Regions from separate parts of the Streptomyces sp. NPDC047117 genome, predicted to be linked through region 2. Evidence: riboswitches for the same ligand, from Rfam matches in the RefSeq annotation. Region 2 holds a riboswitch; each other region holds the start of a gene.
What was found. Region 2 has a riboswitch for cobalamin ahead of ABZ840_RS32585 (energy-coupling factor ABC transporter permease). Riboswitches for the same ligand answer to the same signal wherever they lie in the genome.

Region 1 (7,166 bases), on a different contig from region 2:
TCGTCGAGGACCATCGCGATGCCCACCGACCCGGCACCGAGGTAGGGCATGGTGCGCCAGCCCTCGTCGACCAGCAGCGTGCCGCGCGCGTTGCGCACGCACCGGGCGAGGTCACTGCGGAGCGCCTGCGCCGCGAGGTCGAGCAGCCCGGGGTCCCCGGTGCCTTCGTACAGGCGCAGGAAGAGCAGGGCGGGGCCGCTCGCGCCGCGCAGCAGTCCGGCCCGGTTCGCGCAGCTCTCCAGCCGGTCGGCGGCGTGCCCGGCCGCCTCCAGCGCCCGGTCGCGCAGTTCGCGTGCGCCGCGTTCACGCGCCAGGTGGTCCAGGGTGAGGCCGATGCCGGCCAGTCCGCCGTACAGGTCGGGGCCGAGGCGGTACCACTTCTCGGCGAGCACCCGCTCGATCAGTTCGTCGGCCCGTTCGCGGTGGCCGAGCCGGTCCAGTACATAGGCGACGCCGGCGAGTCCGTCGTAGCACCCGAGGGGGGTGCCGAGGGGAGGCGGAGCGGTCTGCCGCAACAACCACTCCTCACCCTCCTCGAACCCCTCGGCACCCGTCTCGGAGAGCGCGTACAGGACACCGGCCGCTCCATGGGCGATGCCGAGTCCGCCGCCGTCGGCGAACTGGGCGACGTCGCCGGGGAACAGGCGGTCCGTGCGCTCGGGCGTGGCCGAGGCGAGGATGCCCCGGGCCATGGACTCGCGGCTGCGCGGCCAGTCGGCCGGGTCGCAGACGTACGGTTCGCGGGTGTCGACCGCGACGAGGTGGCGGGCCTGCGCGGGGCGCCGGATCCGTGCCTTGACGGGCTGGGGCGCGCAGATGGTGCGCACGGCTTCCTCCAGGAACCCGGGCGGTACGCCGGGGAATTCGCGGGCGATCGTCTCGGCCAGGTCGGTCGCCTTGTCCCGCTCGATCGCCAGCAGCTCCGTCATCGGCAGGAAGAGCGCGAGGCGCAGGCAGGCCAGCGCGTACCGGTCGATGTCGTAGCCGGTGCGGTCGCGGGGGACGGCGAAGGCCGGGTGGGCGAGGGAGTGCCGGGCCGGGTCGGCGACGTCGGTGGCGGCCTCCAGGTCCAGCAGGGTGACGCTCAGTTCGTCGGGCGCGACCATGACGTTGAACAGATGCAGGTCGTTGAGGACCAGGCCGCGGCGGTGCACCGCGGTGACGGCCTGCTCGACGGCGGCATGCATGCCCACCGCCCACTCCGTGTAGGAGGTCAGCGCCGCCGGCTCGGGGTCGGCGGCGAGCAGCGGATGCCGCTCGGTGAGGCAGGCGTGCAGCGTCTTGCCCGGGACGTGGTCCACGACCAGGAACCGGTGGTCGCCGACGGCGACCCAGTCGCGCACCTCCGGGGCCACGCCGAGGCCCGAGAGCCGCCGCAGCGCGGCGCGTTCGCGCTCCAGCCGGGTGACCGCGTCGGCCCCGTCGGCGGCGAGTCCGGCGTGCGGCCTGGCCTCCTTGAGGACCACCCGCTCCCCGGTGTCCCGGTCGCGGCCGAGGTAGACGCCGCCCCCGTTGGCGAAGCGCAGCGCCGATTCGACGGCGTACGGCAGGTCGGCGACGGTGGTGGCGTTGCGCGCCTTGAGGTGCGGGGCCAGGAAGCCCGGCAGCTCGGCCCACTCCGGCGGCCGGAAGGCCGGTTCGCAGCGGTCGGGCACCAGCCGGCCCTCGGCGTTCTCGATGGCGGGCACCAGCGCCCCGGTGCCGTCGACGCAGTGCCGCCGGGTGAACCCGCCGTACCGCACGTACAGCGGGCCGTCGTGCCACCGCAGGTCGCTGAGGATGTACGGGCCCGGCTCGCCGTCCAGCAGCGAGCCCAGCTCCTCCAGAATGCGGTGGCAGTCCTCGACGTCCGCCGGGTAGATGGTGGCGAATTTGCCGCCGGCCGTCCGGTCCGCGTATTTCGAATTCCGCAGCCGCAGCGGGCGCGGGCCCGGCACGAACTTGAACGGCACGGAATGGGCGACGCAGTAGTCCCAGACCTTGGAGGCAATCTTCTCCGCATTGTCCGGGCAGGCCGACACATGTACCTTCCACCCCTGTGCCGGCCTGCCCGGACGCGGGTTCCCCTCGCTGTCCACGGGATTCACGTGGAGCCAGTCCCCGGAGAGGAAACAGCGCCACCCTTCGGGGACTGCGCGCTGCGCCGCTTCGTACACCGCGCTGTCGTCGGCTGCGGCGTCCTCCCCGACGGACAAACGGTCCGGGGTTTCGTAGAAATACCTGCCGGCTAGGCAGTACACCTCGTACCGCTTGTCCATCGTCTCCCCCCTCGGCGGCGTGGAACAGAGATTTCCACGTACGGAGAGGGGCGGACAGTCACAGACGTCATGACGTCACCGTGAGGAACGCACGAGTAACCCTAAGTACGAACCAGCTGGTCGCACGGGTGTTCGCCTGGCGTTACTCCTCCGGCGGGAAGACAGCTTCCCCGGAGTCGGCCTCCGTAATCACGATCGCCTCGACGGGACAGCCCTCGGCCGCGGCCAGCACCGCCTCCCGGGCGTCCACCTCGTCCTTCACCGGGTGGGACTGGCGCGCCGAGTCCAGCCGGAACCCGTCCGGCGCGGTGCTCACGCACAGCCCCGAGCCGATGCAGACGCCGCGGTCCACCTCCACCTGCCACCGGGAACCCATGGCTCACGCCCCCGCCGGGAGATGGATCATCTTGTGCTCCAGGTACTCGCCGTACCCCTCGGGGCCGAACTCCCGCCCGATGCCGCTGTTCTTGTAGCCGCCGAACGGCCCGAGCATGTCGAGGCTGAAGGTGTTCACGGAGTACGTACCGGTGCGCACCCGGCGCGCCACCTCGATGCCGCGCTCGACGTCCGCCGTCCACACCGAGCCCGACAGGCCGTAGTCGGAGTCGTCGGCGATCCGCACCGCCTCCGCCTCGTCCTCGTACGGGAGCAGGCAGATCACCGGACCGAAGATCTCCTCGCGGGCGATGCGCATGCCGGGGGTGACGTCGCCGAAGAGGGTGGGCTCCACGTACCAGCCGGTCCCCTGGTCCGCCGGCCTGCCGCCGCCCGCGAGCACCTTGGCGCCCTCCTGCTGCCCGGCGGCGATGTACTCCAGCGAGCGGCGCCGCTGCCGCTCGGCGACCAGCGGGCCGACCTCGGTGGCCGCGTCCAGCGGGTCGCCGACCTTCAGCGCGGAGGCCGCCGCGGCGAACCGTTCGGCGATCTCGTCGTAGTGCGAGCGCGGCGCGAGGATGCGGGTCTGGGCCACGCAGGCCTGGCCGTTGATCATCCACGCGAAGGGCGTGATCCCGGCGACCGCCGCGTCCAGGTCGGCGTCCGGCAGGATCACCGCGGCCGACTTGCCGCCCAGCTCCAGCGTGACGCGGCTGAGGTTGCGGGCGGCCACCTCCATCACGCGCTTGCCGGCCGCGACCGAGCCGGTGAAGGACACCTTGTCCACGCCCGGATGCCCGACCAGGTACTCGCTGACCTCCCGGTCGGCCGGGAGGATGGACAACACCCCTTCGGGCAGCCCGGCTTCGGTGGCGATCTCCGCGAGCAGATACGCGTCCAGCGGCGTCTCCGGCGACACCTTCAGCACCGCCGAGCACCCGGCCAGCAGCGCGGGGGCGAGCTTGGCGGCGGCGGTGAACTGCGGGACGTTCCACGGCACCACGGCCGCGACCACACCCACCGGTTCACGGCGGATCAGCAGCGGCCCGAGCACGCCCTGCCGCCGCTCCTCGTACGCGAAGTCGCGGGCGACCGTGATCGCCGCGTCCCAGACCATCATCGCGGCCAGCGACTGCACCATGATCCCGGAGGTGTACGGGGTGCCGTTCTGCGCGCTGATGAGCCGCGCGAACTCCTCGCTGCGCACGGCGAACGCGTCCTTGATCCGCGTGACGACCGCGATCCGTTCCTCGAGCGGGGTGTGGGCCCACACTCCCGAGTCGAAGGACGCGCGCGCGGCCGTGACGGCCCGGTCCACGTCCTCCCGGGAGGCGTGCGGCACCCGGCCGATGACCTGCTCGGTGTGCGGGGAGACGACCTCGATGGTGTCCCGGCCGGCCGGATCGACCAGCTCACCACCTATGTAGAGCTGTCCGTGCTCGATCGGGCCAGTCATCGATCCAGTCATCGATTCCGCCTCCTGCGGGCCGCCGTTACCTGTCGCGTCACCGGAAAACTGATCTGACGCAGCATCAGAACTGATACCAGTTCTAGTTATAGTGGGCAATGCACGCGACGGCGTGCGGGCCGAGAGGGGCGATGGCATGCCGCACGTGATCGACCACCGGGGCGGGGTGTGGAGCATCGCCGTGCCCATACCGGACAACCCGCTGGGGCACACCCTCGTGCACCTGCTGGAGACGGACCGCGGTCCGGTGCTCATCGACACCGGCTGGGACGACCCGGACTCCTGGGACGCGCTCGCCGCCGGGCTCGCCGCCTGCGGCACCGCCGTCACCGACCTGCACGGCGTGCTCATCACCCACCACCACCCCGACCACCACGGCCTGTCGGCGCGGGTCAGGGAGGCTTCCGGCGCCTGGATCGCGATGCACGCCGCCGACGCCGCGGTCGTCCGGCGCACCCGCGAGGCCGAACCGGGCAGCTGGCTGGCGTACCTCATCGACAAGCTCGCCGCGGCGGGCGCGCCCGAGGAACACCTCGCGCCCCTGTACGCGGCCCGCGCCAAGGGGCGCACCCGCGCGCTCCCCGAGAATCGGCCCGCGCTCCCGGACCGCGAGATCGTCCCCGGCGAGCTGCTGGACCTCGCGGGGCGGCGGCTGCGGGCCGTCTGGACGCCGGGGCACACCCCGGGCCATGTCTGCCTGCACCTGGAGGAGGCACATCCGGCGGCGCACCCCGGGAACGGGCGCCTCTTCTCCGGCGACCACCTGCTGCCCGGCATCACCCCGCACGTCGGCCTGTACGAGGACCCGGACGACGTCACCGTCACTGATCCCCTTGGCGACTACCTCGACTCCCTGGAGCGGATCGGCCGGCTCGGCGCCGCCGAGGTGCTGCCCGCGCACCAGCACGCCTTCACCGGCGCGGCGGAGCGGGTCGCGGAGCTGCTCACCCACCACGAGGAGCGGCTCGGCGGCCTGCGCGCGCTGCTCGCCACGCCGCGTACCCCCTGGCAGCTCGCCGAGGCCATGGAGTGGAACCGCCCCTGGGAGCGGATCCCGTACGCCTCGCGCACCATCGCCCTCTCCGAGGCCGAGGCCCATCTGCGGCGCCTGGTGAAGCGGGGGCTGGCGGAGCCGGTGCCGGGCTCGGACCCGGTGACGTACCGGGCGGTGTGAGGCACCGGCCGTCCGGACGCGAGGGCGTACGGGCGGCCGTACGCATCCCGTACGTGCCGGGAGCCGGCCGCTACCCGCCGGTTAAAGTGTTGCGACAAGTTCATTCGTGCCCGACCGGGGGAAGCCGGTGGAAAACCGGCGCTGACCCGCAGCCGTGAGCCCTGGTGCGCACCCGCGCGCCGGAGCGAGCCGGAACACCCGGCGGGGCACACCCAAGGCTCCCGCGTGCCGCCGGCCGCCCTTCAGCGGCCGCCCGGCGCGCGGCACCGTCGAGGTATACGGAGCTGAGCCCGGTGCCACCGCGCCGCGCGCGAGTCGCGGACGTGGTGCGGCGGAGTGCGGCTGCGTGTCCCCCACGGCTGTGTGAGCCCCACCTCGCGCACCCCGCGAACCGACCGAGAGGCACCGACCCCATGGCCATCACGGCCCGCTCCCTCGCCGCCCCGGTGCGCCGCTGCGCCGCGGCCCTGGCCGCCGCCGTGCTGTGCGCGGCCGCTGCCCCCGCCGCGTTCGCCGACTCCCCCGCGCCCGGCGCTTCCCCGAAGCTCCCGAAGGGCCTGTACGGCAGCACGGACCCCAAGTACGACGGCGTCTGGCGGCAGTCGCTGGCGCTGCTGGCCCAGGACGCCACGGGCGTGCGCCCGGCGGACGAGGCAGTGGACTGGCTCGTGGGGCAGCAGTGCGCCGACGGCGCGTTCACCGCGTACCGCGCCGACCCTCCCCCAAGTTCTCGGCTCCGCTCGAACAGCGGGGACCCCCATCAGGACTGCGACGCGAAGACCCTGCGGGACACCAACCAGACGTCCGCCGCCGTCCAGGCGCTGGCCGCCGTCGGCGGGCACTCCGACGCGGTCCGCAAGGGCGTCTCCTGGCTGAAGTCCGCGCAGAACGACGACGGCGGCTGGGGCTCGGCGGCCGGTGCCGACAGCGACGCCAACTCCACCTCCGTCGTGATCGGCGCGCTGACCGCCACGGGTACGAAGGAGGCGGCGCTGCCGAAGAAGGACGGCAAGTCGCCGTACGACGCGCTGCTCGCCTTCCGCCTCGGCTGCGACGTCAAGAGGGCGGACCGCGGCGCGTTCGCGTTCCAGGCCAAGGACGGGAAGCTCGCGGCCAACGACGACGCGACGGCGGCCGCGGTGACCGGGGCCATGGGCAAGGGCTTCGTCGTCGAGCCCGGTGGGGACGCCGCGAAGAAGACGTCCTGCGAGGAAGCGGCCGAGGACGCGCAGGGTGCCGCGAGCGGCGGCGCCGATCACCTCGTCTCCGCCATGGCCGCGCACGGCCACCACCTGATGTCCGCCATGCCCGGCGCCGAGGACCAGCCGGACGTCGGCAACACCGCCGACGCCGTGGTCGCGCTCGCGGCCGCCGGCCGGCCCGACGACGCGAAGCAGCCGCTGGAGTGGCTCCGCGGCCACTCCGCCGCCTGGGCGAAGCAGAGCGGCCCGGCCGCCTACGCACAGCTGATCCTCGCCGCGCACGCCACCGGTGCCGACCCGCGCGCCTTCGGGGGCACGGACCTCGTGGCGAAGCTCAACGCGACCGGGCCGAAGCCGGCGGCGCAGCAGCACGCGCAGGGCCAGGAGGCCGAGCAGAAGGACGAGGGCGGCATCTCCGTGTGGTGGGTCGTGCTCGTCGGCCTCGCGGTGGGCGCGGGCATCGGCTTCCTGCTGAGCGGCCGCCGGAAGCAGAACCAGCTGTGAGGCACGCCGCCCGGATCGCACGCGGCGCCGGCGCCCTGGTCCTGGCCGGTACGGCCACGGGCCTGGCCGCCGGCCCCGCGCACGCCGACGAGTACCGCTACTGGTCCTTCTGGACGGCGGACGCGCCGGCGCGCGGCAAGAGCACCTGGTCGTACGCCACCGAAGGGCCCTCGACCGCCCGCCCC
Region 2 (7,166 bases):
CTCCGCCCTCGCGCCCACCGCTGTCGCCGTGCCGGAAGGCCGCCGGCGGCCGGCCCTCCCCCGCATTCCCCGGGGCATGCGGGCAGTGTTCGCCACGGCCTCGGCCGTCGGTTTCCTGGCCTGGACGACGGCCGGTCTGTTCCTCGCGATCATCCCGGCCCTGCCGGCCCGGTCCGGTCACCACAACATGGCGGTCACCGGCTCGATCCTGGGTGCCGTACTGGTCTGCTCCGCACTCACCCAGCCCCTGGTCGGGCGGCTCGGCACGCGCCAGGCGCAGCTCGCCGGTCTCGCGGCCCTCCTGGTCAGCCTCTCCCTGCTGTCGCTCACCGCGGGCAGGTCGACCGCGCTCACCCTGGTCGCGGCCGTGGTGGCGGGCGCCGGGCACGGTCTGGCCTGTGCCGGAGCGGCCGCGGCGGTCGACGCCAAGGCCCCCGACCGGGCACGCGGCGCCCTCACCGGGGCCCTCTACCTCTCCTTCTACCTGGGCGCCGGCCTCCCGGCCGTGGCCGTCGGGCTGCCGGCCGTCCCGTTCTCCCTGACCACGGCCACGTTCCTGGTGACCTCGCTCGCCGCGCTGCTCGTCCTGGTGACGAGCGTCGCGGTCGCCGAGGTCGACCGCACTCCGGCCGGCCGGACCCGCACCCGCGTGCCCGGCCGGAAGGTGGAAATCGTCTACATCGAAGTGAGGCCCACTCAGCACGACCTTTCCGCCTGAGCCGTCGTTCCGCCGGCGAGAGCCACCGGGACGCCGGCTCCGGCGCCACCTCAGCCACCAAGGCTGTGAATCGCACGCAGCGCCCGCCGAAGCCCTTCGGGGCACTCGTGCCGCGCTGAATCGCGCTCCCGGCGGCCTCCGCCGGGAGCGATGTTTGAGGGAGTTCTCTGTGCCGGCTGCACATGCCGATACCGAATCCGTCACCCGGAAACCGCTGACGGCCGACGAGGTCACGGTCACCGACCCCAAAGTGACCAGACGGGCCATCAGCGCGGCGGCGGTCGGAAACATCACCGAGTGGTTCGACTTCGGTGTCTTCGCCAACCTGACGCCGGTGCTCACCGCGGTGTTCTTCACCGGCGCGAGCGAGACCGTCGGCACGATCGGCACGCTCGGCCTGTTCGCCGTCGCCTTCCTGGTCCGTCCGCTCGGCGGCATGTTCTTCGGCCCCCTCGGGGACCGCATCGGACGCACCAAGGTGCTGTCCCTCACCGTCATCATGATGGCGATCGGCACCTTCGTCATCGCCTTCATACCCGGCTACGAGACCTGGGGCCCGGCGGCTCCCCTGCTGATGCTGCTCGCCCGGCTCGTCCAGGGCTTCTCCACCGGTGGCGAGTACGGCGGCGCGATGACCTTCATCGCCGAGTACGCGCCCGACAAGAAGCGCGGCTTCCTCGGCAGCTGGCTGGAGTTCGGCACGCTGACCGGCTACCTGCTCGGCGGCGTGGCCGGCCTGGTCATCCAGTTGCCCGGCGTGATGTCCCACGAGGACCTGCTCTCCTGGGGCTGGCGCATCCCGTTCCTGATCTCCGGGCCGATCGGCATCATCGGCCTCTACCTCCGCCTGAAGCTGGAGGACACCCCCGCGTTCCAGGCCGTCGTCGCGGAGACGAAGGGCCGCGAGGGCAACCAGACCCTCAAGGAGATCCGCAAGATCTTCGTCCGGTACTGGCGGCCGATGCTGATCTGCATGGGCCTGGTGCTCGTCTTCAACGTCACCAACTACATGCTCACCACGTACATGCTGGAGTACATCGGCAAGTTCGCCCCCGCGGTCAGCGCCACCTGGGCGCAGCTGCTGGAGATCGCCGTCCTGGCGCTGGGCATGCTGCTCATCACCTTCGTCGGCCGGCTCTCCGACCGCGTCGGCCGCAAGCCGGTGCTGTACTTCGGCTGCGGCATGCTGATCGTGCTCGGCGTGCCCTCCGTGCTCCTGATCCAGCAGAACACCCTGACGACGGTCTTCCTCGGCCTGACGCTGATGTCGCTGATGCTGCTCTGCTTCAACAGCACCGTGCCGTCCACGCTGCCGGCGCTCTTCCCCACCGAGATCCGCTACGGCGGCCTGTCGATCGCCTTCAACATCTCCGTCTCGCTCTTCGGCGGCACCACCGCCGTCATCAACGCCCTGCTGATCCAGGGCACCGGAGACATCAACGTGCCCGGCTACTACCTCATGGCCGCCGGCGCGATCGGCGCCGTCGCCTGCTGGTTCGCCACGGAATCCGCAGGCCGCCCCCTCCCCGGCTCGGCCCCCGCGGTGGCTACCCGCGCCGAGGCCCGCGACCTCGCACTCGCGAGCACCGGCACTCGCTGAACGGGGAGCGGCGCCTCAGGGGCGGGCGGCTTCTTCACCCGTCCGCCCCTGAGGCGCATCCGGACGTCAGCGGCCCTGCAGCGTCCTGACGTTGTCGCCGAAGGTCCAGCCCTTGGAGCCGTCCCAGTTGAGGGACCAGGTCATCAGGCCCTTGAGGCTGTTGTTGTAGTGCTTCCAGGCCTGGGAGACCTGGGCGGTGGACAGGTATCCGCCGCCGGCGCCCGGTTGGGCGGGCAGGCCCGGTACCTGCTTGTCGTAGGGCACCTTGATGGTGGTGCCCTGTACGACCAGGCCCTTGTTGAGGCAGTCCGTCTGCGCGGTGAAGCCCTCGACGGTGCCGGCGGAGTAGGAGTCGCCGGAGCAGCCGTACATGCTGCCGTTGTAGTACTGCATGTTCAGCCACCACAGGCGGCCGTTGTCCGCATACTTCTTGATGACCGGCAGGTACGCGCCCCAGATCGAGCCGTACGTCACGCTGCCGCCGGTGACGTACGCGGTCTCGGGGGCCATCGTCAGGCCGAAGTTCGACGGCATCTGCGCGAGCACGCCGTCGATGATCCGGATGAGGTTGGCCTGCGAGGCCGAGAGCCGGCTGATGTTGCCACTGCCGGTGAGGCCGGTCTCGATGTCGATGTCGATGCCGTCGAAGTTGTACTTCTTCAGGATCGGCACGATGGTCGCGACGAACCGGTCGGCGACGGCGGTGGAGTTGAGGTCGATGCCGGCCGTGGCACCGCCGATGGACATCAGGAGCGTGGCGCCGTTCGCCTTCGCCTGGCACATCTCGGCGGGCGTGGCGACCTTCACCGTGGCGTCCATGCCGTCCTCCCAGAGGACGGTGCCGTCCGAACGGATCACCGGGAACGCCGCGTTGATGACGTTGTAGCCGTGCGCACCGATGCGGGAGTCGGTGATCGGGATCCAGCCGAGCCCCGGGTGGACGCCGTTCGTTGCGCCGTCCCAGTTTTCCCAGTAGCCCTGGAGCACCTTGCCCGTGGGCCGGGACTTCACCGCGCAGGTGTCGGCCTGCGGCGCGGCGGGTGCGGCGGCGGCCGGCAGCTGTGCGGCACACACCAGCGCCAGCCCGGCACCCAGCAGACGGAGAGCCTTACCGATCACGTCGTGTCCTCTCTCGCCATGGCGCGCGGAGATCCGAGTCGTCATGGCCGGGATGACCGGATGAGTGGGCACACCGTAGATTGGTCCAGACCTAGGGTCAATAGGTCTGGACCACTTGAGGATCGAGGGGATGCCGACCGGTTCGTGAGCCGGCTAGTCCGTGAGGATGTCGGTGAGGTGGGCTTCGACCGGCTCGTCGGCGTCGTCGAGTTCCCAGAACAGGGTGAGGATCAGTCCGAGGGGGCCGGTTCCCCGGCCTCCCTTTGCCCGGGGGGGGCGGCTACGGCGGGGTGTCGATGAGGCCGGGAGAAGTCCCAGGTGCCCTCCGGCGCTCCGGTCCCCCGGCACCACCGGGCGAACTCCCGGGACCGGGCTTCCAGCCAGGACGGCAGGTCAGGATGCTGCTCGCCGCCGGCGGGAGCCTGGTGTGGTGGATGCGCCGCCGTAGGACGGCGGGGCCGGCGGAGTAGCACCCTCACCGGCTGAGCATGTCGGCCCCGGTCCGGCATCCAGCGGGGCCGGGGCCGATTGCCGTCAGGGGCGCTTTGCTGTCAGTGGCGGGGCGGGTTGGCGCGCGGGGTGAGGGTGGCGTGGGGCAGGGCCGGGGCGGGGAGGCGCTTCCCGTCGTAGCCGTCGACGGTTCCGAAACGGTCGGAGGCGCGCTCCCACTCCTCCCGCGCCCGGACGATGTCGTCGTGGCTGCGGCCGATGAAGTTCCACCACATGACGATCTCCTCCTCGAACGGGGCTCCGCCGAGCAGGACCGCGCGGGCGGCGTCGTCCGAATCGTTCACCAGCGTCAGGGTGTCGTGTCCGGTGGGGAGGTGGCCCAGTTCGGACGGGCGGAGCGGGGCGCCGGCCATGCGGATGTCCCCGCGGTCGACGAGGAGGCCGTGCTCGAAGGCCGGGTCGAGGGCGAGGGTGACCGTGGCGCGAGGTGCGAGGGTGAGCTCCGCGCCGAGCAGCGGGGTGAACGTCCGTACCGGGGAGGTGGTGCCGGCGAGCGTGCCCAGGAACACCCGGATCTCGGCCCCGCCGACGTGGACGGGTGTGGGGACGTGGTGCTGGAAGTCCCGCTCGGCGTCGCGGTGCGCATCGGGCAGCGCCACCCACAGCTGCACGCCGTGCAGGACGGTGGTGCGCGCGGTGGAGACCTCCGAGTGGCTGATCCCGTGCCCGCCCGTCATGAGATTCAGCTCGCCGGGCCGTACGAAGGCGTGGCTGCCCAGGCTGTCTCGGTGCTCGATCTCCCCGCTGAAAAGCCAGCTCACCGTCTGGAGCCCGGTGTGCGGATGCGGGGCGACATGCATGCCGCCGGACTCGCCGACGTCGTCGGGACCGTAGTGGTCGGCGAAGCACCAGGCGCCGATCGTCGTCCGGGTCCGCTGCGGCAGCGTGCGGCGTACGGTCATCGACCGGGGGCCGCCCAGCGGGACGTCACGCGGGGCGAGGACCTCGACGTTGCTCATGACGCGTCGCCTCCCTGCGACTGAAGGGCTCCGCCGCCCGGTTCTTCGAGGGGCTCCACCTGGACGACGCGGATGCCGCGGTCGGTGAAGGGGGTGACCTGGTCGCGGGGCGCCGTGCGGTGGGTGACCAGGGTCCGGCCCGCCATCGCGCCGCCGTAGGTCCGGGCGAGGCGGCCGTCGGCCGTGAGCCGGGCCTGGGATGCGGTGGGCGGCATCTGGTGTCCTTACCGGTTCGTCGGTTCAGCGGGCGGCGGCCGTCTCGGCGGCCGGCCGCAGCGCCTCGATCATGCTACCGGCCTCGGCCCTGCCGGTACCGGCGGTGTCGAAGGCGGTGCCGTGGTCCACGGAGGTGCGGATCACCGGCAGGCCGATGGCGAGGTCTGGCGGCTCCGCCATACCGGCGTACCGCGGCGTTTCCGTACAAGTCCGTGGATGACCGTGGCGCTGGTCGTCAGCAGCGTCGCCATCCTGTGCGTCGGCGTCCACGGAGTCCTGGAGACGGTGGGCGTGGTCACGGCCGGGTGCGCGGCATGGCCGTGCTTGCCAGCACCGACGGCCTGGCACTACTGTCGCCACGCCTTGGTAACGGGAAATCCGGTGTGATGCCGGTGCGGCCCTCGCCACTGTGATCGGGAAGTCCGGCTCCGGCCCTCGCGGGCAGCCACTGGGTCCTTGTGACCCGGGAAGGCGGAGCACGGGCGGTGTTACCCGTCAGCCAGGAGACCGGCCTCGGCACGTCAACCATCCACGAGGTGCTGGAGAGGGTCTGCTGAGCCATGCACATTGCCGAGGGTTTTCTGCCACCGGCGCACGCGGTCGCCTGGGGCGTCGCGTCGGCGCCGTTCGTCGTCCACGGAGTCCGGTCACTCACCCGTGAGGTCAGGGAGCACCCCGAGTCCACCCTGCTCCTCGGTGCTTCGGGCGCCTTCACGTTCGTCCTGTCCGCGCTGAAACTGCCGTCGGTGACGGGAAGTTGCTCGCATCCCACGGGTACCGGCCTCGGCGCCATCCTGTTCCGCCCGCCGATCATGGCGGTGCTCGGCACCATCACGCTGCTCTTCCAGGCGCTGCTGCTGGCGCACGGCGGCCTGACCACGCTCGGCGCCAACGCCTTCTCGATGGCGATCGTCGGGCCGTGGGCGGGGTACGGCGTCTACCGGCTGCTGCGCCGGTACGGCGTGCCGCTGATGGTCACCGTGTTCTTCGGCGCGTTCGTCGCCGACCTGTCCACCTACTGCGTCACCAGCGTGCAGCTGGCGCTGGCCTTCCCCGACCCGGGCAGCGGCTTCCTCGGCGCGCTGGGCAAGTTCGGCTCCATCTTCGCCGTCACGCAGATCCCGCTCGCCATCAGCGAGGGGCTCCTGACCGTCCTCGTGATGCGGCTTCTGGTGCAGTCCAGCAAGGGCGAACTGACCCGGCTGGGCGTGCTCCTGAGCGGCGGGCGGAAGCAGTCCGACGCGACCGCGGAGGCGGCCCGGTGAAGCGCCACACGAAGATCAACGCACTGCTGCTGCTCGCCGTGGTCGCACTCGCCGTCCTGCCGCTGGCCCTCGGCCTCGGCGACCACAAGAAGGAACCGTTCACGGGCTCCGACTCAGAGGCGGAGACCGCGATCACCAAGATCGAGCCGGACTACGAGCCGTGGTTCTCCCCGCTCTACGAACCGCCGTCCGGGGAGATCGAGTCGGCGCTGTTCGCCCTCCAGGCCGCCCTCGGTGCCGGCGTGCTCGCGTACTACTTCGGGCTGCGCCGCGGCCGCCGGCAGGGCGAGGAGCGGGCGCGGGCACGTCAGGACGACGGGCACGCGCCGGACGGCGCCGGGAAATCGACCGCCGAAGGGGCCTGAGCCCACGTGCTGCCGATCGACGCGGCGGCGCACAGCAGTCGCTGGCGCCGCCGCCACCCCGTGGACAAGGCCGTGCTCGGGCTGGGGCTCACCGTCCTGGCGATCTCCCTGCCGCCCTGGCCGGGCGCCGCGCTCGTCCTGCTGACGGCGCTCGCGGTGCTGCTCGGCCCGGCGGGCGTGCCCGGCCGCCGGCTGTGGCGCGCGTACCGGGTGCCGCTGGGCTTCTGCGTCACCGGCGCGCTGCCGCTGCTCGTACAGGTGGGCGGCGCGGACGGCTTCGTGTCGCCGGCCGAGGGCGGCGCGGTCCGGGCCGCTGAGCTGCTGCTGCGTACCTCGGCCGCCTCCCTCGGCGTGCTGCTGTTCGCCTTCACCACCCCGATGTCGGACCTGCTGCCGCGGCTGGTGCGGGCCGGG
Region 3 (7,166 bases), on a different contig from region 2:
GGTCGGCGGGCAGCCGGACGGCGTCCAGGACGACCTGGCGGGTGGGCTGGGCGTTCCAGCCCATCTTCCGCTCGTTGGGGCCGAAGGAGACGCCGGGGTCGTCCTTGTCGACGACGAACGCGGAGACCCCGTCGGCACCGTCGCCGCCGGTGCGGGCCATCACCACGTACAGCTGGGCGGCGCCTGCCCCCGAGATGAACTGTTTGACCCCGCTGAGCAGCCAGCTTTCCCCGTCCCGCACGGCCCGGGTGGTGAGGGCCGCGGCGTCCGAGCCGGCGCCCGGTTCGGTCAGGCAGTAGCCGGCCAGGTCGTCCATGGCGCAGAGGCGCGGCAGCCATCGCTCGCGCTGCGCGGCGTCACCGTAGTGGTCGATCATCCAGGCGACCATGTTGTGGATGGACAGGTAACCGGCGACGGACGGGCAGCCGGAGGCCAGGGCTTCGAAGACGAGGACGCCGTCGGCGCGGCTGAGGCCGGAGCCGCCGGACCGCTCGCGGACGTAGACACCGCCGAGGCCGAGCCCGGCGGCCTTGCGGAGGACATCGACGGGGAAGTGCTTGTCGCGGTCCCATTCGAGGGCGTGCGGGGCGAGGTGGTCCTGGGTGAAGTCGAGGGTGGTCTCGACGAGGGCCTGCTGGTCCTCGGTGAGCAGAGTGCTGGTCATGGCGGGTCAGCCCATCGTCGGGATCGTGAAGCCGGCGCCTTCCCGGAGGCCGGCGGGCCAGCGCGAGGTGACCGTCTTGGTACGGGTGTAGAAGCGGATGGCGTCGGGGCCGTGCTGGTTGAGGTCGCCGAAGCCGGACCGCTTCCAGCCGCCGAAGGTGTGGTACGCGACGGGCACCGGGATGGGTACATTGACGCCGACCATGCCGGTGTCGACGCGCCGGGTGAAGTCGCGCGCTGTGTCGCCGTCGCGGGTGAAGATGACCACGCCGTTGCCGTACTCGTGCTCGCTGGGCAGGCGCAGGGCCTCCTCGTAGTCGGCGGCGCGGACGACGGTCAGGACGGGGCCGAAGATCTCCTCCTGGTAGATGCGCATGGCAGGGGTGACCCGGTCGAACAGGGAAGCCCCGGCGAAGAAGCCGTTCTCGTGCCCGGGGAGGGTGAAGTCCCGCCCATCCACTACCAGTTCGGCGCCTTCCTCGACACCGAGATCGACGTACGAACGGACCCGGTCGACGGCGTCCCTGCCGACGAGCGGTCCGAAGTCGGAGTCGGGGTCGTCGCTGCGGCCGATGCGGAGCCCGGCGATGCGTTCCTTGAGGCGGGCGACCAATGCGTCGGCGGTCTCCTCCCCCACGGGGACGGCGACGGAGATGGCCATGCAGCGCTCACCGGCGGAGCCGTATCCGGCGCCGATCAGTGCGTCCACGGCATGGTCGAGGTCGGCGTCCGGCATCACGATCAGGTGGTTCTTGGCGCCGCCGAAGCACTGGGCGCGCTTCCCGTGGGCGGCGGCGGTGGCATAGACGTGCGCGGCGACGGGTGTGGAGCCGACGAAGCCGAGGGCGGCGACGCGGGGGTCTTCGAGGAGGGTGTCGACGGTTTCCCGGCCGCCGTTGACGACGTTGAGGACGCCGGGTGGCAGGCCGGCCTCCAGGAAGAGTTCGGCGAGGCGCAGCGGGACGGAGGGATCCCGCTCGGAAGGCTTGAGGATGAAGGCGTTGCCGCAGGCCAGGGCCGGTGCGGCCTTCCAGAGAGGAATCATCGCCGGGAAGTTGAAGGGGGTGATGCCGGCGACCACTCCGAGGGGCGCGCGGAGCGAGTGGACGTCGATGCCGGTGCCGGCGTTGTCGGTGAATTCGCCCTTCGCCAGGTGGGGAATGCCTGCCGCGAACTCCACCACCTCCAGACCACGTTGAATGTCACCGTGGGCGTCGGCGACCGTCTTGCCGTGTTCGGAGGACAGCAGCCTGGCCAGCTCGTCCTTCTCCTGCTCGACCAGTTGGAGGAACCGCATGAGGACACGGGCGCGGCGCTGGGGGTTCCAGTCGCCCCACTCCCGCTGTGCCAGTGCGGCATCGGCGATCGCCGCTTCGGTCTCGGTCCTGCTCGCGAGGGGCACACGGGCCTGGACCTCGCCGGTGTTGGCGTCGTACACGTCGCCGTAGGACCCCGAGGTTCCCGGGGTGTGCTTGCCGCCGACGTAGTGGGTCAGCTCGCGCACGGAGGCGCGGTCGGTTGCGCGGATCATGGGTGCCTGCTCTCGTCAGGTGATCCGGGATGGCGCGCGGTGCCGTCGCACACGGACGCGGTGACGTACGTGTGCGGGGGCGCGCGAGATCGCGTATGGCGGAGGGACCGTCAGGCCGTGGCGGCCGCGTGCGGTGGGGTTCCTCGGTGAATCACGGTCGGCCGGGTGGGACCGCCGGTATCGTGAACGCGCACCGATGCCATGCGTGTCAGCTCCATCCTCGTGGACAACACGGAACATCCCGCGGCCGGTATCCTGACTCCCGGATCAGCGTGCGCCGTCCGCCTTCCCGACGTCTCTCGTCAGTGGCGTGCTGCTCGGCGGCGTACTCCCCGGTCACAGTGGCGGGACCGCGCCGGAATCGCACCGGCTTCCCTGCACCGCGGGCCTTGACGGCGACTATATAGTTGGACGTCCTAGTAATTCCACCCCCGCCGGCCCATCCGCCGCTTCTCAACGGGGGCCCGGTCCCCTACCCCGGCAGGGCGGCGGTTCATGCCACCCAGCGGAAGAGAACAAGGTCACAACCATGCCCTCTGCCGCTCCATTGTTAACGTGGCCTAACATCCGAGCATGACGGTCCTGCCTGACGACGGGCTTTCCCTGGCGGCCGAGTTCCCTGACGCGACACATGAGCAGTGGCAGCACCTGGTAGCGGGTGTGCTGCGCAAGTCGGGCAAGGAAGTCTCTGGCGCCGAGGCGGAGTACGCCCTGTCCACCGCGCTGGAGGACGGGCTTCGCACCCGTCCCCTCTACACCGCGCGCGACCACGCGCCCGACTCCGGCCTGCCCGGCTTCGCGCCCTTCGTGCGCGGCGGCCGGGCCGAGGGCAACACGGCCGGCGGCTGGGACGTACGCCAGCGCCACACGGTCGCGGACGGCGACGCCGTCCTGGCCGACCTGGAAAACGGCGTCACCTCCCTGTGGCTGGCCGTCGGCGGGTCCGGCATTCCCGTCGCCTCGTTGGGCCGCGCCCTCGACGGCGTGTACCTCGACCTGGCTCCCGTCGTCCTGGACGCGGGCGACGAGGTCGCACCGGCCGCGCGGGAGCTGCTGCGGCTGTACGAGGAGCGTGGCGTCGCCTCCGACGCCGCTCGCGGCAACCTGGGCGGCGACCCGCTGGGCCACGAGGCCCGCACCGGACGCTCGTACGACATCGCCCCCGTGACCGAACTGGCCCGCTCGTGCGCCGCGCGGTACCCCGGGATACGGGCGCTGACCGTGGACGCCCTGCCGTACCACGAGGCAGGCGGATCCGCGGCCCAGGAATTGGGCTGCTCCCTGGCGACGGGCGTCGCCTACCTCCGCGAGCTGACCGACGCCGGACTGAGCACCGAAGAGGCGTGCGCGCAGCTGGAGTTCCGGTACGCCGCGACCGCCGACCAGTTCCTGACCGTCGCCAAGCTGCGCGCGGCACGCCGGCTGTGGGCCCGGGTGGCCGAGGCGTGCGGAGCACCACAGGCGGGCGCGCAGCTCCAGCACGTGGTGACCTCGCCGGTGATGATGACGCGCCGCGACCCGTGGGTGAACATGCTGCGCGCCACGGTGGCCACACTGGCCGCAGGGGTGGCGGGCGCCGACGCCGTGACCGTACTGCCCTTCGACCACGCGCTCGGGCTGCCGGACGCGTTCGCGCGCCGTATCGCCCGCAACACCTCCACCATCCTCATCGAGGAATCGCACCTTGCCCGGGTGATCGACCCGGCGGGCGGCTCCTGGTACGTGGAACGGCTCACGGACGAGCTCGCGCACGCGGCCTGGGACTTCTTCCAGGAGATCGAGCGGTCCGGCGGGCAGGCGGCGGCACTGCGCTCCGGCATGGTCGGCGAGCGGCTGGCCGAGTCCTGGTCACAGCGGTCCGCCAAGCTCGCCGCGCGACGCGAACCCCTCACCGGGGTCAGCGAGTTCCCGCACCTGGCGGAGAAGCCGGTCGTCCGCGAACCCGCGCCCGAGCCGCCGACCGGGGGCCTGCCCCGGGTACGGCGGGACGAGGCGTACGAGGCGCTGCGGGCCCGCTCCGACGCCCACCTCGCCGCCACCGGCACACGGCCCCGCGTCTTCCTCGCCGCGCTCGGCCCGGCCGCAGCGCACACCGCCCGGCTCACCTTCGCCGCCAACCTCTTCCAGGCGGGCGGCATCGAGCCCGTCACCGAAGGCACCTTCGAGGAGAGCGGAGCCCGGGAAGTGTGCCTGTGCTCCAGCGACACGCTGTACGAGGAGCAGGCCGAGGCCGCCGCACAGTCGCTCCGGGAAGCGGGCGCACAGCACGTGTTCCTCGCCGGCCGCCCCGGCACGTACGCGGGCATCGACACCTACGTGTCCGCCGGCGGCGACGCCGTTGCCGTGCTCTCCGCCACGCTCGACCGCATGGGAGTGTCCTGATGTCCATCCCCGACTTCTCCGCGATCGACCTGGGGACACCCACCACCGGCAGCGCGGCCACCGACGAATGGCGCGCGGCCTTCAAGAAGGCCGCCGACGGCGACGACCGGCTCTGGGAAACGCCGGAAGGCATCCCGGTGAAGCCGCTCTACACCGGGCAGGACCTGGAGGGCCTGGACTTCCTGGCCACCTTCCCCGGCACCGCGCCGTACCTGCGCGGCCCGTACCCGACGATGTACGTCAACCAGCCCTGGACCATCCGCCAGTACGCGGGTTTCTCCACGGCCGAGGAGTCCAACGCCTTCTACCGGCGGAACCTGGCGGCCGGTCAGAAGGGCCTGTCGGTCGCCTTCGACCTGCCCACACACCGCGGCTACGACAGCGACCACCCGCGGGTGACCGGTGACGTCGGCATGGCGGGCGTGGCCATCGACTCCATCTACGACATGCGCCAGCTCTTCGACGGCATCCCGCTGGACAAGATGACGGTGTCGATGACGATGAACGGTGCGGTGCTGCCGGTCCTCGCGCTGTACATCGTCGCCGCCGAGGAGCAGGGCGTACCGCCGGAGAAGCTGGCGGGGACCATTCAGAACGACATCCTCAAGGAGTTCATGGTTCGCAACACCTACATCTATCCGCCCAAGCCCTCGATGCGGATCATCTCCGACATCTTCGCGTACACCTCGCAGCGGATGCCCCGCTACAACTCCATCTCCATCTCCGGCTACCACATCCAGGAGGCCGGCGCGACGGCCGACCTGGAGCTGGCCTACACCCTCGCCGACGGCGTGGAGTACATCCGGGCCGGCCGGGAGGCGGGCCTGGACGTGGACGCCTTCGCCCCCCGGCTCTCCTTCTTCTGGGCGATCGGCATGAACTTCTTCATGGAGATCGCCAAGCTGCGCGCGGCCCGCCTGCTGTGGGCCAAGCTGGTCAAGCAGTTCGACCCGAAGAACACCAAGTCCCTCTCGCTGCGCACCCACTCCCAGACCTCCGGCTGGTCGCTCACCGCCCAGGACGTCTTCAACAACGTCACGCGCACCTGCGTGGAGGCCATGGCCGCCACCCAGGGCCATACCCAGTCGCTGCACACCAACGCGCTCGACGAGGCGCTCGCGCTGCCCACCGACTTCTCGGCCCGCATCGCCCGCAACACTCAGCTGCTGATCCAGCAGGAGTCCGGTACGACGCGTGTGATCGACCCGTGGGGCGGCAGCGCGTACGTCGAGAAGCTGACGTACGACCTGGCGCGCCGCGCCTGGCAGCACATCCAGGAGGTCGAGCAGGCGGGCGGCATGGCGCAGGCCATCGACGCGGGCATCCCCAAGCTGCGCGTCGAGGAGGCCGCGGCCCGCACCCAGGCCCGCATCGACTCCGGCCGCCAGCCGGTGATCGGTGTGAACAAGTACCGCGTCGACAGCGACGAGGAGATCGAGGTCCTCAAGGTCGACAACTCCTCGGTACGCACCCAGCAGATCGAGAAGCTGCGGCGGCTGCGCGCGGAGCGCGACGAGCGGGCCTGCCAGGACGCACTGGACGCACTCACCCGTGCCGCCGGCGGTGAGGGCAACCTGCTGGAACTCGCGGTGAACGCGGCCCGCGCGAAGGCGACCGTCGGCGAGATCAGTGACGCCCTGGAGAAGGTGTACGGACGGCACGCGGGCCAGATCCGTACGATCTCCGGTGTGTACCGCAACGAAGCAGGCGAGTCCCCGAACGTGGAGCGCACCCGGGCCCTGGTGGACACCTTCGCCGACGACGAGGGCCGCCGGCCGCGCATCCTGGTGGCCAAGATGGGCCAGGACGGCCACGACCGCGGCCAGAAGGTCATCGCCACGGCCTTCGCCGACCTCGGCTTCGACGTGGACGTCGGCCCGCTGTTCCAGACTCCGGCCGAGGTGGCCCGCCAGGCCGTCGAGGCGGACGTGCACATCGTCGGGGTGTCCTCCCTGGCCGCAGGCCACCTCACCCTCGTTCCCGCGCTCCGCGAAGCGCTCGCCGAGGAGGGCCGCGACGACATCATGATCGTCGTCGGCGGAGTGATCCCGCCGCAGGACGTGTCGACGCTGCTGGAGATGGGAGCGGCGGCGGTGTTCCCGCCCGGCACGGTGATTCCCGACGCGGCGTACGACCTGGTGACACGGCTCGCGGCCGCCCTCGGCCACGGCGATCTGTGAGCCGGTGAGTCCATGGCCATCGATCTCGACACGTACGTCAAGGGCGTCCTCGACGGCAAGCGGGCGATCGTCGCCCGCGCCATCACCCTGGTCGAGTCCACCCGACCCCAACACCGTGCCCTGGCGCAGGAGTTGCTGACGGAACTCCTGCCGCACAGCGGGCGGGCCCGGCGGATCGGCATCAGTGGCGTACCGGGCGTCGGCAAGTCGACGTTCATCGACGCCTTCGGCACGATGCTGACCGGCCTCGGGCACCAGGTGGCCGTCCTCGCCGTCGACCCGTCCTCCAGCCGCACCGGCGGCTCGATCCTCGGCGACAAGACCCGGATGGAACGCCTGGCCGTCGACCCCGCGGCCTACGTCCGCCCCTCCCCCACCGCCGGCACGCTCGGCGGCGTCGCCAAGGCGAC
Region 4 (7,166 bases), on a different contig from region 2:
CTTGATCGCGTCACGGTAGCGGTCGTAGAAGTCCGGGTACCGCATGGGCCGCAGGGTCAGCTCGAAGCCCGGGTCGAGGAGGTTCTTCACGCCGGTCGTGGTGGTGTGGCTGGCCGCGGCGTTCGTCTCGGTGGTCATTACTGGCAGGCCTCGCAGGACTCGGGGTTTTCCAGGGAGCAGGCGATCGCCTCGGGGTCGCTCGCCTGCTGGGGGACGGGAGCGGTGGCGGTGGCAGCCGCGGCGCGCGCCGACTGCGCGATCCGGGTGGCCGGACGCGACCGCAGGTAGTACGTGGTCTTGATGCCGCGCTTCCAGGCGTACGCGTACATCGAGCTGAGCTTGCCGATGGTCGGCGCCGCCATGAAGAGGTTCAGGGACTGGCTCTGGTCCAGGTACGGCGTGCGGTCGGCGGCCATGTCGATCAGCGCACGCTGCGGGACCTCCCAGGCGGTGCGGTACAGCGCGCGGATCTCCTCGGGGACCCACGGCACGTCCTGCACCGAGCCGTTGCCCTCGCGCAGCGCCTCACGGGTCCGCGCGTCCCAGCTGCCCGCCTTCTTCAGATCCTCCACCAGGTACGCGTTGACCTGCAGGAACTCCCCGCTCAGCGTCTCGCGCTTGAAGAGGTTGGAGACCTGCGGCTCGATGCACTCGTACACGCCCGCGATCGACGCGATGGTCGCGGTCGGCGCGATGGCCAGCAGGAGCGAGTTCCGCATGCCGGTCGCGGCGATGCGGTCGCGCAGCGCCGCCCAGCGGTCCGCCCAGCGCGGCTCGGCGTTCGGGTAGTGGTCCGGGTGCAGCACACCGCGCGCCGTACGCGTCGCCGACCAGTTCGGGTGCGGCCCGTGCCGCTCCGCGAGGTCGGCGGACGCCTCGTACGCCGCGAGCATGATCCGCTCGGAGATCCGGGTGGACAGCTCACGCGCCTCCGGCGAGTCGAACGGCAGCCGCAGCCGGAAGAAGACGTCCTGCAGCCCCATCAGGCCCAGGCCCACCGGACGCCAGCGCGAGTTCGACGCACCGGCCTGCTCGGTCGGATAGAAGTTGATGTCCACGACACGGTCGAGGAAGGTCACCGCCGTACGGACCGTGGTGTCCAGCTTCGCCCAGTCCATCTCGCCGTCGGCGCCCAGGTGCGCCGCCAGGTTCACGGACCCGAGGTTGCACACGGCCGTCTCGCCGTCGTCCGTGACCTCCAGGATCTCCGTGCACAGGTTCGAGGAGTGCACGACCCGGCCCGGCTCCGCCGTCTGGTTCGCGGTCCGGTTCGCGGCGTCCTTGAAGGTCATCCAGCCATTGCCGGTCTGCGCGAGAGTGCGCATCATCCGGGAGTACAGCACCCGGGCCGGCACCGCCTTGACGGCCTTGCCCTCGGCCTCGGCCCTGCGGTACGCGGCGTCGAACTCCGCGCCGTACAGATCCACCAGCTCCGGCACGTCCACGGGCGAGAACAGGGACCAGTCCGCGTCCGCCTCGACCCGGCGCATGAACTCGTCCGGGATCCAGTGCGCGATGTTCAGATTGTGCGTACGCCGCGCCTCCTCACCGGTGTTGTCCCGCAGCTCCAGGAACTCCTCCAGGTCCGCGTGCCAGGTCTCCAGGTACACACAGGCCGCGCCCTTGCGGCGGCCGCCCTGGTTCACCGCCGCGACCGAGGCGTCCAGCGTGCGCAGGAACGGCACGATGCCGTTGGAGTGCCCGTTGGTGCCGCGGATCAGCGAACCGCGGGCGCGCACGCGGGAGTACGACAGACCGATGCCGCCCGCGTGCTTCGAGAGGCGCGCGACCTGGTGGTACCGGTCGTAGATCGAGTCCAGCTCGTCCAGCGGCGAGTCCAGCAGATAGCAGGAGGACATCTGCGGGTGGCGGGTGCCGGAGTTGAAGAGCGTGGGGGAGGAGGGCAGGTAGGAGAGCGTGCTGGTCAGCGCGTACAGCTCGGCGACGTCCGCGAGCGCCCGCTCGGAGTGGTCCTCGGCCAGGCCGCACGCCACCCGCAGCAGGAAGTGCTGCGGCGTCTCGACGACCTTGCGGGTGAGCGGGTGCCGCAGCAGGTAGCGGGAGTACACCGTACGCAGGCCGAAGTAACCGAAACGGTCGTCGGCGCCGTCCGCGAGCGCCCGGTCGACCAGCGCGTCCAGCGCGGCCGCGTGTGCGGTGACGAACTCGGCCGTGGAGTCGGCGATCAGCCCCTCGCGGTGACCGGTGGCGACCGAAGCGGCGAAGCCCGTCGCGCCCTGGCTCGCGGCCTCCTCGGCGATCGCGGCCGTCAGCAGCCGCGCGGCCAGCTTGGAGTACTGCGGCTCGTCGCCGATCAGCCCCGCCGCGGCCTCCATCGCCAGCTCCCGCAGCTCCGCCTCGTCCGAACCGGCGTGCCGGCCGCGCAGCGCGGCCGCCGCGACCTTGCCCGGGTCGGTGGCCGGCAGGTCGGCGGTGAGGTCGGTCAGGGTGCGCAGCAGGGCCGTACCGGGAGCGTCATCGGGCCGCTCGGCCACCGTCCGAGGGGCCTGCGCCTCCTGTGCCGCTTGCGCCTCTTGTGCTGACTCCGCTGGCGCGATGGTCACCTTGTGCTCTCCTCACTCGGCTGGGGCCGGGGAAGAGCGGAGGAGGCGTACGGGCAGCCGCGCCGGACACCATGCCGGGCACGCGGACACACCACGCAGCGTCCACCGGCCCAACCCGCGGAGCCCGGACGTCTCGACGCCCGTGCCGGAACGGCTGCGGGCGTACCGTCGGCAGGTCATCGGACTCGCGAGCGGGCGGTAAATACCCACTCCACATACCGTTGCGGGACAGTTCCGGATTCGCACCGGATTCCCCTGCGGCGACAGCGAGGACGAGCATACATCTTGTGTCGCCCCACGCGACCATCCCTATATCTTGTGTCGCTGCGCTGCTGTGCGTACCGCGATACGTACGGATGGTCACGGGCCGCCGGTGCGGGCGTCGGCTCCCGGGCGTCACATCCCGGCGTCGGATCCCCGGCGTCAGATCCTCGGCCTCAGATCCCGGGCGTACGTCAGCAGGGTGCCGAGGCCCGGCACCGGCGACCAGTCGCGCTCCGGCGTACGGGTGAACCCCAGCCGCCCGTAGAGACGGTGGGCGCCGTGCATCGCACGCTGCGTGGACAGCACCAGCCGACCGCAGCCCGGCGTCTCCCGCGCCCGGTCCAGACACGCCCGTACCAGCGCCTCGCCCACACCCCGGCCGCGCGCCTCCTTCGCCACCACCAGCATCCGGAACTCCGCCTCGCCCGGCCCGGCGATGTCCGCCCACGGCCCGCCCGCCGCCACGAACGTCACCCCGCCCAGCACCTCGCCCTCCGCCACGGCGACCAGCACCTCCGCCTCGGCCGCCCGGCGCGCCACGTCCCGCAGCACGGGCAGGTACGCGTCGTCCGCCCCGAACTCCAGCAGCCCGTCCCCGAGGTACGCCTGGGCCGTGATCTCACCCAGCCGCGCGTGCTCCGCCGCCCGTATCCCCCTGATCACGAAGTCCATGACCGTCAGTGTGCACCAGGGGTACGACAACGGGCCGCCGGTTGTCACCGGCGGCCCGTCGGCCTCACGAATGCGGGCGGATCAGTGCGCGGAGCCCGCCGTGGCCGGCGGCAGATCCACCTGGACGCCCTTGTCGCCGGCGTCCGCCGTGTAGTCCTCCGGCGAGGTCTCGTCGACCCCGGCCGGCGCCTTCGCGGCCCGCAGCACGACCGTCAGCACGACCGTGACCAGGACGTTCAGCACGAACGCGGTCAGGCCGATGTAGCCGATCTCGCCGATGCCGGGGATCTCCGCGTTCGAGCCGCCGAAGTGCTTCTGCGTCGGGCTGGCCACGCCGTACGCAGCGACCGTGCCGTACACCATGCCGACCGCCCAGCCGGCGAGCAGCGCCCAGCGGTGGAACCAGCGGGTGAACAGGCCGCCCACCAGCGCCGGCATGGTCTGCAGGATCCAGATGCCGCCCAGCAGCTGGAAGTTGATCGCCACCGTCTTGTCCATCGTCAGGACGAACGCCAGCGCGCCGACCTTCACCAGCAGCGACACCAGCTTGGCGACCTTGTGCTCCTGCGCGGGCGTGGCGCCGGGCTTGAGGAAGTCCTTGTAGATGTTGCGGGTGAACAGGTTCGCCGCGGCGATCGACATGATCGCGGCAGGCACCAGCGCGCCGATGCCGATCGCGGCGAACGCCACGCCCGTGAACCAGTCGGGGAACATGTTCTCGAACAGCTGCGGAATCGCCAGCTGCCCGTTCTGCACCTTGATCCCGGCCGCGATCGCCATGAAGCCCAGCAGCGCGAGCAGGCCCAGCATCAGCGAGTACAGCGGCAGGATCGTGGTGTTGCGGCGGATCACGTTGCGGCTCCGCGAGGACAGCGTCGCCGTGATCGAGTGCGGGTACATGAACAGCGCCAGCGCCGAACCGAGCGCCAGCGTCGCGTACGCCCACTGCGCGTTCGGCCCGCTCGCCAGCTCGCCGCGCGGCTTGCCCGTCGCCGGATTCGTCTGCGCGAAGGCGTCGCCCGCCGTGTGGAAGATGTGCTCGAAGCCGCCCAGCTTGATCGGGATGTAGATGATCGCCACCGCGATGACGAGGTAGATCAGGCCGTCCTTGACGAACGCGATCAGCGCCGGCGCGCGCAGACCGGAGGAGTAGGTGTACGCGGCCAGCACGCCGAAGGCGATCAGCAGCGGCAGGTCCTTGATGAACCAGTGCGTGCTCTCGCCGCCGCCGACGCCCATCACGTCCAGCACGGCCTGGATGCCGACGAGCTGGAGCGCGATGTACGGCATCGTGGCGAGGATGCCGGTGAGCGCGACGGCCAGCGACAGGGCCTTGGAGCCGAAGCGGCCGCGCACGAAGTCCGAGGTGGTGACGTACCCGTGCTTGTGCGACACCGACCACAGGCGGGGCAGGAAGGTGAAGATCAGGGGGTAGACGAGGATCGTGTACGGGACGGCGAAGAAGCCGGCCGCACCCGCCGCGTAGATCGCCGCGGGCACCGCCACGAAGGTGTACGCGGTGTACAGGTCACCGCCCAGCAGGAACCACGTCACCCAGGTACCGAAGCTGCGGCCGCCCAGGCCCCACTCGTCGAGGTTGTCGGACTGCTCGGCCTTGCGCCAGCGGGCGGCCAGGAAGCCCATGACCGTCACGGCGACGAAGAAGAAGATGAAGACGGCGAGCGCGATGCCGTTCACGCCACCGGCCGCGTCGGCCGCGAGGGCGTGCGGTGCAGAGGTGTGCGGTGCCGGACTGTCCGTCGCCAGGACGCTCGTTGCCAGGGCGTTCGTTGCCAGGGTCGTCACTTGGAGGCACCGCCCTTGCGGGCGCGCTGCTCACGCTGCACGAGCTTGTACGCGATCATCGTCAGCGCCGTCGAGATCAGCACCCACAGCATCTGGTACCAGTAGAAGAACGGGATGCCGATCAGGGTCGGTTCGACCTTCGCGTACGAACTCACCCAGAGCATGGCCACGAACGGAGCGAACAGGCACAGGCCGGCCACCACACGCGTGGGCGTGACGATCGGCCCGGAACGGGGTGTTTCGGCTGGCTCTGTCATATCCGCTGCTCCATCCCTGGCGATCTCCGTGTAATGGCCGGAAATCTAAGCCTCGGGAGCAGTAGGCGTCACCCACTGTCCGCATATCGGTACGGACACGGTTTGGTGCGGGGGGCGGGGTGAATGGGGGCGGATCGGGGGTGGAGTGAGGGTGGGGTGGGGCTGATGGGGGTGGGGGAGTGGGGTGGGTCGAGGCGGGGATCGGGGCGGGCGAGCACTTCGGGGGCCTCCCCCCGCCCCCTCAACCCCCGGCCCCCGGCAACACCCCCTCAGCAGCAGCGGAAGCCCGACCGGGGGTCTCCCTCCTGGGCGTCCGTGCGGCGCCGCTCGAACTCACGGCGCGTGGGCACCGGCGCGTCCGGGTCGTGCCGGCGGAGATGTCCGACGTACCGTTCGTACGCCGACTCGCCGGTCAACTCCCGTACGTACCACCGGACGCCACGGCCCCATCGCGCCACGACGGTCACCCACCGCGCCCCGCCCCGCGAGGCCCGCTCCGCCTCCGTCGCCCCCATCGCCCGCCTCCTAGGCCCTCGTCCCGTCGCCCCTGCTCCCGTCCCCACCCTCATTCCCGGCCCCGGCGCCGGCCCCCGCTGCCGCCACCAGTTCGGCCTTTTCCTCTCGTGTGGTGATCAGGCCGGCGGGGGCCACGATGCGGGAGGCGACGTACGGGGCCTCGTGCAGCGGGGCCGCGTCCGGAGTGCGGAGGTGGCGTATGCACATACGGGCAGCGTCGGCGATGACGATCACGATCAGCAGGGCCAGTACCGCCGACAGGACGCCGTCCACCGTGGAGTTGGTGACGACCGTGTGCATGTCGTCCATGGACTTCGCGGGCGGCAGCACCTTCCCCGCGTCGATCGCGTCCTGGTAGATGGCGCGCTGCGTGAAGAACCCCACCTTCGGGTCGCCGGAGAACACCTTCTGCCAGCTCGCGGTCAGGGTGACCACCGCGTCCCAGGCCAGCGGTATGCCCGTGATCCAGGCCCACTTCACCCGGCCGGACTTCACCAGCAGCGTCGTGCACACCGCCAGCGCGACCGCCGCCAGCAGCTGGTTGGAGATGCCGAAGATCGGGAAGAGCTGGTTGATGCCGCCCAGCGGTTCGTGGACGCCCACCCACAGGAAGTAGCCCCACAGGCCGACCACCGCGGCGCTGCTCAGCAGCAGCCCCGGCTTCCAGCTGATGTCGCGGAACGGTTTGTAGGCGTTGCCCAGCATGTCCTGGAGCATGAACCGGCCGACCCGGGTGCCCGCGTCCAGCGCCGTCAGGATGAACAGCGCCTCGAACATGATCGCGAAGTGGTACCAGAACGCCTTCATTCCGGCGCCGCCCACCACCTGGGAGAAGATCTCGGAGACGCCGACCGCGAGCGTGGGCGCGCCGCCCGTCCGGGACAGCAGCGTCTGTTCCTCGACCGCCTTGGCCGCGGCGGCCAGCTGGTCGGGGGAGATCGCGTAGCCGAACTGGGCGACCGCCTGGGAGGCGGACTGGACCGTGTCGCCGATGACGCCGGCCGGCGCGTTCATCGCGAAGTACAGGCCGGGGTCGATGATGGAGGCGGCCACCAGCGCCATCACCGCGACGAACGACTCCATGAGC

Region 1: linked by a shared signal. The riboswitch ahead of ABZ840_RS10890 (prenyltransferase/squalene oxidase repeat-containing protein) and the one ahead of ABZ840_RS32585 (energy-coupling factor ABC transporter permease) in region 2 are both predicted to bind cobalamin.
Region 3: linked by a shared signal. The riboswitch ahead of ABZ840_RS06135 (CoA-acylating methylmalonate-semialdehyde dehydrogenase) and the one ahead of ABZ840_RS32585 (energy-coupling factor ABC transporter permease) in region 2 are both predicted to bind cobalamin.
Region 4: linked by a shared signal. The riboswitch ahead of ABZ840_RS28880 (ribonucleoside-diphosphate reductase subunit alpha) and the one ahead of ABZ840_RS32585 (energy-coupling factor ABC transporter permease) in region 2 are both predicted to bind cobalamin.

What each region holds. Positions count from the first base shown of each region.
Region 1 covers NZ_JBEYUN010000005.1:30,278-37,443, forward strand. The annotation lists gene lanKC (class III lanthionine synthetase LanKC) at 1-2,258, opposite strand, end outside; gene ABZ840_RS10875 (ferredoxin) at 2,401-2,634, opposite strand; gene ABZ840_RS10880 (aldehyde dehydrogenase) at 2,638-4,089, opposite strand; gene ABZ840_RS10885 (MBL fold metallo-hydrolase) at 4,238-5,275, shown strand; cobalamin riboswitch at 5,356-5,496, shown strand; gene ABZ840_RS10890 (prenyltransferase/squalene oxidase repeat-containing protein) at 5,689-6,981, shown strand; gene ABZ840_RS10895 (SCO2322 family protein) at 6,978-7,166, shown strand, end outside.
Region 2 covers NZ_JBEYUN010000023.1:23,742-30,907, forward strand. The annotation lists gene ABZ840_RS32555 (MFS transporter) at 1-718, shown strand, start outside; gene ABZ840_RS32560 (MFS transporter) at 888-2,318, shown strand; gene ABZ840_RS32565 (chitinase) at 2,385-3,401, opposite strand; gene ABZ840_RS32570 (pirin family protein) at 3,989-4,906, opposite strand; gene ABZ840_RS32575 (hypothetical protein) at 4,903-5,121, opposite strand; partial or broken gene ABZ840_RS32580 (4-hydroxythreonine-4-phosphate dehydrogenase PdxA) at 5,147-5,287, opposite strand; cobalamin riboswitch at 5,448-5,653, shown strand; gene ABZ840_RS32585 (energy-coupling factor ABC transporter permease) at 5,683-6,387, shown strand; gene ABZ840_RS32590 (energy-coupling factor ABC transporter substrate-binding protein) at 6,384-6,752, shown strand; gene cbiQ (cobalt ECF transporter T component CbiQ) at 6,759-7,166, shown strand, end outside.
Region 3 covers NZ_JBEYUN010000003.1:33,145-40,310, reverse strand. The annotation lists gene ABZ840_RS06140 (acyl-CoA dehydrogenase family protein) at 1-664, opposite strand, end outside; gene ABZ840_RS06135 (CoA-acylating methylmalonate-semialdehyde dehydrogenase) at 671-2,194, opposite strand; cobalamin riboswitch at 2,422-2,601, opposite strand; gene ABZ840_RS06130 (methylmalonyl-CoA mutase family protein) at 2,768-4,576, shown strand; gene scpA (methylmalonyl-CoA mutase) at 4,576-6,756, shown strand; gene meaB (methylmalonyl Co-A mutase-associated GTPase MeaB) at 6,769-7,166, shown strand, end outside.
Region 4 covers NZ_JBEYUN010000017.1:167,401-174,566, forward strand. The annotation lists gene ABZ840_RS28875 (ribonucleotide-diphosphate reductase subunit beta) at 1-138, opposite strand, end outside; gene ABZ840_RS28880 (ribonucleoside-diphosphate reductase subunit alpha) at 138-2,495, opposite strand; cobalamin riboswitch at 2,717-2,861, opposite strand; gene ABZ840_RS28885 (GNAT family N-acetyltransferase) at 2,988-3,500, opposite strand; gene mctP (monocarboxylate uptake permease MctP) at 3,582-5,198, opposite strand; gene ABZ840_RS28895 (DUF3311 domain-containing protein) at 5,303-5,563, opposite strand; gene ABZ840_RS28900 (YbdD/YjiX family protein) at 5,833-6,078, opposite strand; gene ABZ840_RS28905 (carbon starvation CstA family protein) at 6,089-7,166, opposite strand, start outside.